Linked DNA regions of Algoriphagus machipongonensis. The protein of the gene in region 1 interacts with the protein of each later gene in a pairwise test. Links are inferred from orthologs where the notes say so. Each region holds a gene or a part of one and is shown on either strand. Other genes may lie near its edges.

Region 1 (8,684 bases):
GAGAATAAAAAGGGTACATTAAATAACAGGATAAATCCTAGAAAAAGTAAACGGGACATTAATCTTTAAGCGTAAACATTTTAAATATATAAAAATGTCTTTTTCGCTCACTATTATTATAGAAAATATCTGATAAATTAACCGTAGATTTCTTCTAAAATCTGGGCTAATCTTACACTTGCCGCAATTAAGCGCTCCTCAAGCAAAGGACGAACGGCATAATCATAGTTATAAGATAATTTCCTGTTCTCAGGTATTTTATAAACGAGTGGTCTGGCATCCACTGCCTCTTGAAGCCAATCCTCCATACTGCCTTCTCTGTATTGATCTTCCATCTCTGGAGTGAGCCTTCTCATTAGTTCATCTCCAATTTCTGTATAAGACATGGACCATCGATCAATCATACCAGAATCCCAAACGGAATGTAGATTAGAAGATTGCCAAAAATATTCCAGCTTCACATCATTTCCACCTCTATCTTCTCCAGTTCCCACATGCAGAGGTTGATGAATATCCTCCACCATATGAATCAACATTTTTAATTTTTCTGCTTCTTCAGTAGGATTTAAATTTCCAGATTTTAATTCTTCCTTAATCCGATTGATAGCCTCATAGGCATCACCACCCTCTTCCTGCAGATGAGGATCATACTCACCATGCTTACTGGTCAAATAATGCCAGGAATAAGCATAGTCGTATCGTTTGTCTGATTTTATTTCATCCATCCAAGTGCCACTACGACCGATGGACATGGGGTATAAAACCCGCTCCACATTTTTTCTGGCAGATCTTTTTAATTGTTGTCCTGCCATATATCCAATTAGATAATGACCAATCTGTCCCCAAGCAAAAGCCTGGGATAGCGTCAATGTAAATGCTACAGTTAACGTAAGAAATTTGTTGATTTTCATATCTCAAAAGTATAGTGCAAAACTAAGTGGAAAATCAAAAAGAAAAGAAACGGGAATGTTAAGAATTATGCAATTCTGAAACTGCTAGCCAAGCCATCAATCCAGAACCAATTTCTAAAGATTCCTCATCAATATCGAAGGTCGGAGTATGAACACCAGAAGTAATTCCTTTAGATTCATTTCTTGTCCCTAGTCTATAAAAACAACCATTGATCTCCTGAGAATAGTAAGCAAAGTCTTCTGCAGCCATCCAAATATCGAGATCTAATACATTCTCCTTACCCAAATATTCGATCGCCGCATTTTGAGATCTATCGGTTAATTCAGGGTCATTTTGAAGGAAAGGATATCCTTTTCTAATTTCGAAATCCAACTTTCCACCCATACCTTCTACGATACCATGGGCAATTTGAAGCATTTTTTCATGGGCCTTTGCTCTCCATTCTTCATTCAAAGTCCTAAAAGTACCCTGAATCTTTACTTCATTAGGGATGACATTGGTTGCTCCCAAAGCTTCTACTTTCCCAAAAGAAAGCACAGAAGGAATTTTTGGACTAGCTGCTCGACTCACCACCTGCTGCAAAGCAACAATCATATGCGAAGCAATCAATACAGGATCAATCAGGGTTTCGGGCATTGCCCCATGGCCTCCTTTTCCTTTGACTGTGACATAAATTTCATCTGCACTGGCCATATAGATTCCCTTTCTGAAACCTACTTTACCAGCATCTATAAATGGCATCACATGCTGTCCAATAATTCCAGCAGGCTTAGGGTTTTCTAAAACTTTATCTTTAATCATCAAAGAAGCTCCACCTGGAACCACCTCTTCTCCTGGTTGGAAAATCAATTTTATCGTCCCTTCAAAATCTTCCTTGACTTCGTTTAAAATTTTTGCTGCTCCCAATAAAGAAGCTGTGTGTGCATCATGCCCACAGGCATGCATCACCCCTTCATTTTGAGATTTATAAGGAACGTCATTGGCTTCGATAATAGGTAGTGCATCCATATCTGCACGAAGGGCAACGACTTTTTTATCTGGATTTTTTCCTTTGATCAAAGCAGCCCAGCCTGTATTCGCTTTTTGCTCAATCTCAGTAATCCCCATCGATTGGAGTTTTTCTTTTACAAAAGCTGCAGTCTTAAATTCAGAATAGGAAAGCTCAGGATTGGCATGTAAATGCCTTCTATTCCCGATTACTTCTTCTTTATAGGCTTTTGCAAGCGACTTAATTTTGTCCTTCAACATTCGAATCTAGGATTTCCGGGGCTTCGTACTCTTTTCTCTGAAATCTGTCTTGAATTATCCTTGCTGTGGGAAACTGCGATTTGATCAGTGAAAAGCTCTTTTGAGCCTCAATTTTATAATTAAATTTCCCCACTTTCAATAAGTAGCGAGGTTCTTGGTATTGCATTTCTGCCTTGATATCAGGGAAGTTTTCCGCTAATTCTTCTTGGGTTTCAAATGCTTTTGTCCGGTCGATTCCAGAGTAGATCAATACGGAATAACCATTGAAATATGGCTCTTCCAAATTCTTCTCGTAAAGACCTGTGATTACTTGATCTAAGTCAGAATCAACTGTTTTTACGGAGCTTTCCGTATTGCTGGTATTTTGCTTTGCCAACTCAGCTTCATAGTCAGGATAAACCGGCAAAGAGGCCGTCAAGTTTTCTTGGTAGCTCGCATAGGTAGCAGCCCCATTTGTTCCTGATTTGCTGGATTTACAACCTGTAGCAATTATTGCTATTAATCCGACTACCCAAAAAGCTCTCATAAATTCTTAGATTATTCGATGATAACACATTTACCTTCTTGTAAGTCCTGCTCTACACTTTTATACTTGACATCTGACTTGGTAGTGCCATTGGTATACTGTACAGAAACACGGTCATTTCTACCATAGGTTTTCTCCGACTTTCTTGGAGCAACAACCTGAGGAGCTGGTCTTCCAGCAGATGCCGCCGCTGCTGCCGCACGATTAGCACCAGGATTTAAGGTACTGGAAACTTCTTCTTTGCTGGCCTGACCCTGTTGAACAGGCGCTTTTGGAGCTTGCGCTGCATGAACTTCACTTGGATCTTGCTTTGGCAAATCTGCTCTGGAAATAAAGGATATCACATCCTCATTCAGTTTACCAATGAAACGCTTGAACATTTCGAATGCCTCAAACTTATAAATCAAAAGTGGATCTTTCTGCTCGTAAACGGCATTTTGCACAGACTGCTTTAAGTCATCCATGTCGCGTAGGTGCTCTTTCCAGTTTTGATCAATGATCGCCAAAGTCACATTTTTTTCGATGGATCTGACCAATTCACGACCTTCATTTTCAATCATTTTTTCCAGATTCACCACGACCCCGATCTGCTTGATACCATCTGAAATTGGAACCATGATATCTTTCACAGTAGCACCTCTCTCTTCCTGAACTCTTTTGAAGATCGGAAGCGCTGTGCTCATAATCATCTCATTCTTCTTCTTATAACTTTCATAGGCTGCTTCATATAGTTCCTGAGTCAGGGTTTGAGCATCCTTTGTTTTAAGATCACTTTCAGAAATCTGGAAATCTAGGCCTAAAGAAGTGAAAATATTCATTCTTAAATCTTCAACCTCACCACTGGATTTACCCATTTCGATATTGCTTTCGCAAACATCATACATGATATTCAAGATATCCAGCTCCAGACGATCACCTTTCAGTGCATTCTTTCTTCTTTTATAAACGACCTCTCTCTGTGAATTCATCACATCATCGTATTCAAGAAGTCTCTTTCTCGTACCAAAGTTATTTTCCTCAACCTTTCTCTGAGCTCTTTCGATGGATTTGGTAATCATACTATGCTGAATTACCTCTCCTTCTTCCAGCCCCATTCTATCCATCAATTTGGCGATTCTGTCTGATCCAAAAAGTCTCATCAAACTATCTTCCAAAGACACAAAGAACTGTGAAGATCCCACATCACCCTGACGACCTGCACGACCTCTCAACTGTCTATCCACTCGTCTAGACTCATGTCTTTCTGTACCGATAATGGCCAAACCACCCGCCTTTTTAGACTCTGGTGAAAGTTTAATATCAGTACCTCTACCTGCCATGTTGGTGGCAATAGTTACTGTACCTGAATTACCAGCCATTGCTACCACATCTGCTTCCTTCGCATGCTGTTTTGCATTCAATACCTGGTGTGGAATTTTCTTCAAAGTCAACATCCTACTCAATACTTCGGATATTTCTACAGAGGTCGTACCTACTAGTACAGGTCTTCCTGCTGCTACCAATTCGTTAATTTCATCAACAACAGCATTGAATTTCTCACGAACAGTTTTATAAACTTTATCTTCTTTATCCGCTCTTTGAATGACTCTATTCGTAGGAATTACTACTACGTCCAACTTATAAATTTCCCAGAACTCACCTGCTTCGGTCTCAGCAGTACCGGTCATACCTGCAAGCTTGTGGTACATCCTAAAGTAGTTCTGTAAGGTAATGGTGGCGTAAGTTTGTGTGGCATCCTCCACCTTCACATTTTCCTTCGCTTCAATTGCCTGGTGCAAGCCGTCAGAATATCTACGTCCTTCCATCACACGACCTGTTTGCTCATCCACGATCTTCACCTTGCCATCCACAATGATGTACTCCGTGTCACGCTCAAACATACAATAAGCTTTCAAAAGCTGATTGACGGTATGAATCCTTTGTGCTTTTACACCATAATCCTTGATTACTTCTTCCTTACGAATAAGCTTCTCCTTGTCATCTACCGTTTCATCTTTCTCAAGATCTGCGATGACTTCTCCAATATCTGGTAAAATGAAAAATTCAGCATTTTCATTTTTAGTGGTCATGATATCAATACCACGATCCGTCAAATCAACTACATTGGTTTTTTCATCAATGGTAAACATTAGCGGCTCATCAGCCTCTGGCATATTCCGCTTATTATCCTGGAGATAAAAATTTTCGGTTTTCTGTAAGATCACTCGAATACCAGGCTCAGATAGATATTTAATCAATGGCTTATACTTAGGCATTCCTCTAAATGCTCTAAACAAGGCTAAACCACCCTCTTTTTCATTGCCATCTGCTATCTGCTTTTTAGCAGAAGATAAATATCCCTGTACTAACTTTCTTTGCTCATCTACCAAAGTGGCTACTCGAGGCTTCATGTCATCAAATTCATGAACATCCCCTTTTGGAACCGGACCGGATATAATCAAAGGTGTTCTGGCATCATCAATCAATACAGAATCGACCTCATCAATCATAGCAAAATGATGTTTGCCCTGAACCAAATCTCCTCCATCACGCGCCATATTATCTCTTAGATAATCAAAGCCAAATTCGTTATTGGTACCATAGACGATATCACTTCCGTAAGCTTTCTTTCTACCTTCGGAATTAGGCTGGTATTTATCAATACAATCGACTGATAAACCATGGAATTGAAAAAGTGGGGCATTCCATTCGGAATCTCGTTTTGCCAGGTAATCATTGACCGTAACGATATGTACTCCTCGACCTGCCAAAGCGTTTAGATAGGCAGGAAGGGTAGAAACCAATGTTTTACCTTCACCTGTCGCCATCTCGGCAATTTTACCATTGTGTAAAACCATACCACCGATTAGCTGCACATCGTAATGAACCATGTCCCAGACTACTTCAGTGCCTGCGGCTAGCCATTTATTATGCCAAATAGCATGATCTCCATCAATCTCAACATTTTGCTTGGTAGCAGCAAGCTCTCTGTCGTGAAGAGAAGCTGTAACTCGCAATTGCTTGTTTTCTTTAAACCTGCGTGCAGTTTCTTTGATCACAGCAAAAGCCGTAGGCATAACCTCCTGCAATACTTCCTCTAAAGACTCATCTCTTTCTTTCTCCAGTTGGTCAATTTCATTGAACAATTGATCTTTTTGATGAATCGCATTGGCAGGTAATTCATTAATCTGAACTCTGATTTTCCCGATTTTATCGTCAATAGATTTTAATCGCTCATTAATGATCGCTCTGATTTCATCAGTTTTCCCTCTCAACTCATCATCTGAGATTGAGGCAAGGCTGACAAAGATTTTATTGATGACTTCTACTTTTGGAGATAACTCCTTTATATCTCTATCGGACTTCGTTCCGAATACTTTTGCGAGTCCTTTTGCTAATATGTCTAACATGTCGAATGAATGTGATTCTCAAAACGGGCTCTAAAATTAAGCCCTTTTTATTACAATTGATAATACATCCCGAAGTGTTCCGGATGTACTTATTTCATTTTAAATTTTAATCTTCCCAGTAAATACCTGTTCGGCAGGACCTATTAACCATATATCTTGAAAACCACCAGTTTGGCCAGCGGTAAATCTAACGGATAACTTGCCCCCAAGGGTATTAATTTTTATTTCTGCTTTATCCTGATCTTTAGCATAAACCAAAGCACAGGCCGTAACGCCCGTTCCACAAGACAAAGTCTCATTTTCAACTCCGCGCTCGTAAGTCCGAACGTATATTTCTTCTTTTGAAATAGGCTCCACAAAATTTACGTTGGTTCCTGCAGGAGCATACATTTCATCGTATCGAACAGATTTTCCTTCATCAAAAACCGGATAATCCGAAATCTTACTTACCATCCGTACATGATGCGGGGAACCTGTATTCACAAAATAGTCTTCTGCTTTCTCCTCAATCTTTTCCACATCACCCATTAGTAACTGAACCAATCCATCTTGAATAATAGCTTCATGTGGACCATCAATCGCAAGAAATTGGGTTTTGTCGCTGATGATTTCTAAAAAAGCGGAAAATGCTACTGCACATCTGGCTCCATTTCCACACATGCTTTGGGAACCATCAGCATTGAAATAGATCATCTCAAAATCATAGTCCTTATGATTCCTGATAAGAATCAATCCATCTGCTCCCACTCCAAACTTCCGATCACAAATCTTAGACACCAAGGCTAAATCACCTGCATCAAAATTTTCTTTTCTGTCATCAATCATGACAAAATCATTCCCGGTTCCTTGGTATTTGTAAAATGTAATTTCCATGGATTTTTTGCTTAACATTCTTAGGTTCAAAAACTCAACCAACTGCCATTAAGAATGCAAACATAATCAACTTGTCACAAAATCAGACTTATTGTCTGATTAGGGTTTTCAAAAACGACAAAATTGATGGACTTCTATATTTCCATCAGTGGACTTTAGAAAATCATTCGACAAGCCTATTTATCCAAATCATAGGAATGAGAATCATAAAACCGATGAAAAGACCGGAAATCCGGCTCTTTTTCATTTATTTCGAACTCTAATTGATAAACACTATGCAAGATCCTAAGTCCCTAACTTCTGTCGCTTTATTTCACGAAACATTTAAACATCCGGTTTTAAAAGAACCTACGATTCCATCTGATACAAGATGTAATCTTCGGGTTTCTTTACTTGCCGAGGAATTAAAGGAATTGGAAGAAGCCATCGACAACAAAGATTTGGTAGAAATTGCTGATGCACTCTGCGATCTTCAATATGTACTTTCCGGAGCCATATTGGAATTTGGTATGGGAGAAAAGTTCAAAGCTCTTTTTGATGAAGTTCAGCGATCCAATATGAGCAAAGCTTGCTTGACCGAAGAAGAAGCCAAAGCTACAGTTGCACATTATGAAGCCAAAGGCACTCCAAGCTTTTACGAAAAAGAAGGTGATTTATACCTTGTTTTTAGAGAAGGAGATCACAAAACACTAAAATCTGTCAATTATTCACCAGCTGATTTAGCAGGAATACTAAAAAAATAAGCTTAGGAAGTTTTGAGGCTTTTGTCCTGATAATTCTTGAGTTCCACAATTCGGGCCGGCATATTAAAGCCGGCCTTTTCTAATGTTGTCAACACTTCTATAATAGCTGTACTTTTTATCACGGCATCCGATATCGCCCTGGCAAAAGTATCCACCCAAAAGGTAGCCTGAATGTTCAAGGTGCTTTCACCAACTTCCACCACCCATACTTGAGGTTCTTTAGTATCATCCAAAACTCCAGGAACTTCCATTAGGGTTGATTTAATCAAGTCAACAGCTTTTTGATAATCCGAGCCATAATCCAGACCTATCATAAAATCATAGCGAAGGTAACCGTCGATAGTAAAATTGACCAACGGACTTTTTAAGATCAATCCATTCGGAATAAAAATATCTTTCCCATCGGCAGATTTGATCTGAGTATCTCGTAGGTTCAAAGTCAGTACTTTCCCTCTCATTCCATTCAGATCGACAAAATCTCCCACTCGAAATGGCCTTTTGAATGCTAAAATGATTCCAGCGAGGAAATTTTCTCCAATGTCTTTTAGAGCAAAGCCAATAATAAAAGCGGAGATTCCTGCTCCTGCCAACAAGCCAGAAACCACACCCGTCAGACCGATCACTCGAAATACAACTAACAGCCCGACCAATATAATGAGGGTGCTGAATATTCCAGCGAGGAAATTTGCCAGTAAATCATCATCCATTCGCTTCACCAAGCGTATTCTCAAAAACTTCTTTGATTTACGGGCGAAAAAGACAAATAATAAGAAGATTGCCAGGGATACTCCTGCAATAATCAGCCAGTTTTTTAGGGTGGACCAGTCTGGGGATAGATTGTTGAATTCATCCATTGGAGAAAAATACAAAAAGTAAATCAAAGTTGATTTCTCTTTTTTGTAGTTAATTTCCCAATTGCCTGAGTTTAAAATGGATTCCCTAAATCTTTCATCGCAACATAGACTGTCTTCAGTTGAGAATAATGTTCGATCG
Region 2 (2,739 bases), 3.1 Mb from region 1 along the record:
TCGGATGTGGTTGGTAGGTGTTTTTCAGAAAACAATAATCAACACGCTCGAGAAAATTAAATTGCAGTTAATTAAAGATATCCAGGAGCTGCCAAATCCAGCCACCTGGAGACTACATTGCCATCATGATTTCCCCTTAGAAGAAACTTTGCTTCCTGTCAGTAAACGATTGCTACTGCAGCATGTATCTAATTCTGATGCCTAATTACTTTTCCTGAACCTCCAATGACAAGAGCTCTTCCCTGATCAAGGAATCAGAAGCTGCTTTCTTTTCAGATTCGGCCTTTTCCCTGTTGGCAATGATTTCTGCACCTGGCTTATCAAATAGGATTTTCCATGCCTCTTTGAAGCTATTTGCTTTTCTAAGGTCTTTGAAGATGTCATTCCACTCGTGGAATACCAGGTATATAGGACTGTAGGAAGTTACAGGCTTGGTTATCCCGTAAGTAGGTCTTTCTGCCTCGGGCATAAAAGTGCCAAACATCCTGTCCCAAATAATAAACGTTGAACCGTAATTTTTATCAAGGTAATGCGCGTCGCTGCCATGATGTACTCGATGGTGGGATGGAGTAGTGAAAATAAATTCAATAGGCTTAGGTAGCTTCTTGATGTATTCTGTGTGGATCCAAAATTGATAAAGAACAGCAATTTGATGGCAGATGAAAAAGACAAATGGGTTGAAGCCCATAAACATCACTGGGAAGAAGAAGATGACTTTGATGTGCTGTGTCCATCCCAAACGAAAAGAGACAGATAAATTGTACTTTGAGCTATTGTGATGCGTAATGTGTGTCGCCCACCAAAAACGTTGCTCATGAGCAATTCTATGTGCCCAATACCTGGCGAAATCGATCGCAATAAAGCAAAGGATAAAAGACCACCAAGTCACAGGGATCGTAAATGGAGAAATATTGTAAAAGAACAGAGCTGAACCGAAAGTGGCCACTTTAATCAAAGCAGAGATCCCTACGTTAACCAAGCCGATAGTGGATGCTGCAAAAAAGTCTTTGGTATTGTAGGTGTCTTTTTTTTGGTAAGCGCTGATGCCCCATTCTATAAAAACTAAAAGGAACATGATTGGTGCTGCCCATAGTATTAGGTTGGGCCAATTCTCGATATGAAGATCCTCGAGACGAATAGGTTTTGAGTACATAGAGGTGAATTGGATGGTAAAAAGAATTCCGATAGCTCAAAATCAAATCAAGGCGACCAGAATTTTGGTGACTACTAGATTGGAAAATACCAGTTCAAACTTAGACAAACAAAAAAAGTCTGCCCTTTTAGAGCAGACTTTAACAAATGTTTTGTTTTTCTTACTTATTCACCCCCAGAAGTGGTGTCCTCGCTAGTAGCAGGAGTAGTTTCTGTTGGAAGAACGCTTTCGTCATTTCCAAACGTAGGCGATACGGTTTGTTGCTTCGCGCTTTCAATGTTAGGGGAAGAAAATTGGTTTGGCTGACTTCCTGAATAGAAAGCAGAAGTTGCTAATGAAAGTACCAAGATAGATACTGCCAAAACCCAAGTTGCTTTTTCAAGAACGTTTCCGGTACGGGTAACTCCCATGATTTGGGAAGCACTACCACCGAAAGCTGCTCCAACTCCACCTTTGGAGTTTTGACCTAGGATGACCAAGATTAGCAATACTGCTAAAATCAGTATAATGGTGATTAATAAAGTAAACATATAATTAGGATTATTCTTTCAGTTTTTCAATCAAGTCCGCAAAGTAAGACCTTTTATCCGGAAATTTCAACATCAATTTCTCATAAATTTGCTTTGCTTTCGGCTTTTTGCCTTGGGAGACAAGTAATTTTGCAAAAGATTCTGAGATCAAGTTGTCATTAATCTTGGTGCTTTTTTCAGCAAGGTTCTCTGTGTTTTGATTGGCTTCGATTTCTTTTATCGTCGCCATTTTGATTGACTTCTTGCTAAAAGCTTTGATCAAATCAATTTGTTCTTTCTTTTTAGCATCTACGATCGTCTTTTTCTCTTTCTTTTTGATCGTTTCGATTAAGTCATCTTTTGGAGCTCTTCTCTTTCTTCGAACCGGCTTTGGTTTTTCCTCTGCAGGCTTTTCAGCGGGTGATGGAGTGCCTTTTAGGTCATTACCAAGTTTTACCAAGGACTGTGTCCTTAAGTTAGGGTCTTTATTTCCTTTCGCTTCCTCTGGAAGCAAATCTTCTTTTTCTCCTGATTTTAGAGCCTCTTTAGCAACGCTAGGCTTTTTCTCGATCAACTCCTTTAGCCAGATTCTATCGGGACTAGTGATCGCTGCAAAACCAAGAGCTTCTCCGTGTTTCTCCTGATTTTTTAGATAATCAAAACGGGCAGTTAAAACATGAGGTATCTGGAAATACGGAAAATTTTCCTGAATCTTTTTAAGTGCTAGAATATCACTTTTTTCAGGAAATTCTGATTTCTTAATAATTTCTATAAACTGCGCTGCGTTCACTCTTTTTGCTTTTGGGCTTTTAATATAGGGAATTTACCAGTTTGCTACCGTGGCTGTAAAGACATCTTGAATAATATTTTCAAATATTTCTTCAACCAGTTGATTTTCTACATCTAATAAGGTCGTGGTTCTAGGGTCATAATCCTTAAAAAACGAAAATGTCCTTCTTAAATTTTCCTCTTCATTTTTCAGGTTTAGGTATTCCACTTCTACGGCTATGGTAAGCCTCATTTGACCTGCACGATCAGGTAAGTTAGGATTGGAACTAGATACCGCAGATTGTGGTG

What was found.
Region 2: the proteins of secA (region 1) and secG interact in binary tests that used the Escherichia coli proteins (3 or more experiments, as listed by UniProt). The link is inferred for Algoriphagus machipongonensis from one-to-one orthologs.

What each region holds. Positions count from the first base shown.
Region 1 is NZ_CM001023.1:261,789-270,472, reverse strand. The notes cover bases 2,498-6,393. They hold secA (preprotein translocase subunit SecA), read right to left. Parts: upstream 6,076-6,393; coding sequence 2,698-6,075; downstream 2,498-2,697. Other genes in these bases: dapF (diaminopimelate epimerase), read right to left, coding at 6,175-6,393; ALPR1_RS01230 (hypothetical protein), read right to left, coding at 2,498-2,686. In the rest of the region: ALPR1_RS20150 (tetratricopeptide repeat-containing sensor histidine kinase), read right to left, coding at 1-59; ALPR1_RS01240 (S1/P1 nuclease), read right to left, coding at 138-911; ALPR1_RS01235 (M20 metallopeptidase family protein), read right to left, coding at 970-2,160; more of ALPR1_RS01230, read right to left, coding at 2,141-2,497; more of dapF, read right to left, coding at 6,394-6,948; ALPR1_RS01215 (pyrophosphohydrolase domain-containing protein), read left to right, coding at 7,224-7,691; ALPR1_RS01210 (mechanosensitive ion channel family protein), read right to left, coding at 7,694-8,545; betB (betaine-aldehyde dehydrogenase), read right to left, coding at 8,617-8,684. UniProt on the Escherichia coli protein: Required for protein export, interacts with the SecYEG preprotein conducting channel.
Region 2 is NZ_CM001023.1:3,350,682-3,353,420, reverse strand. It holds secG (preprotein translocase subunit SecG), read right to left. Parts: upstream 1,684-2,739; coding sequence 1,318-1,683; downstream 1-1,317. Other genes in the region: lptE (LPS assembly lipoprotein LptE), read right to left, coding at 2,486-2,739; ALPR1_RS14010 (hypothetical protein), read right to left, coding at 1,694-2,452; ALPR1_RS14020 (sterol desaturase family protein), read right to left, coding at 206-1,153; ALPR1_RS14025 (hypothetical protein), read left to right, coding at 1-205. UniProt on the Escherichia coli protein: Subunit of the protein translocation channel SecYEG. Overexpression of some hybrid proteins has been thought to jam the protein secretion apparatus resulting in cell death; while this may be true it also results in FtsH-mediated degradation of SecY.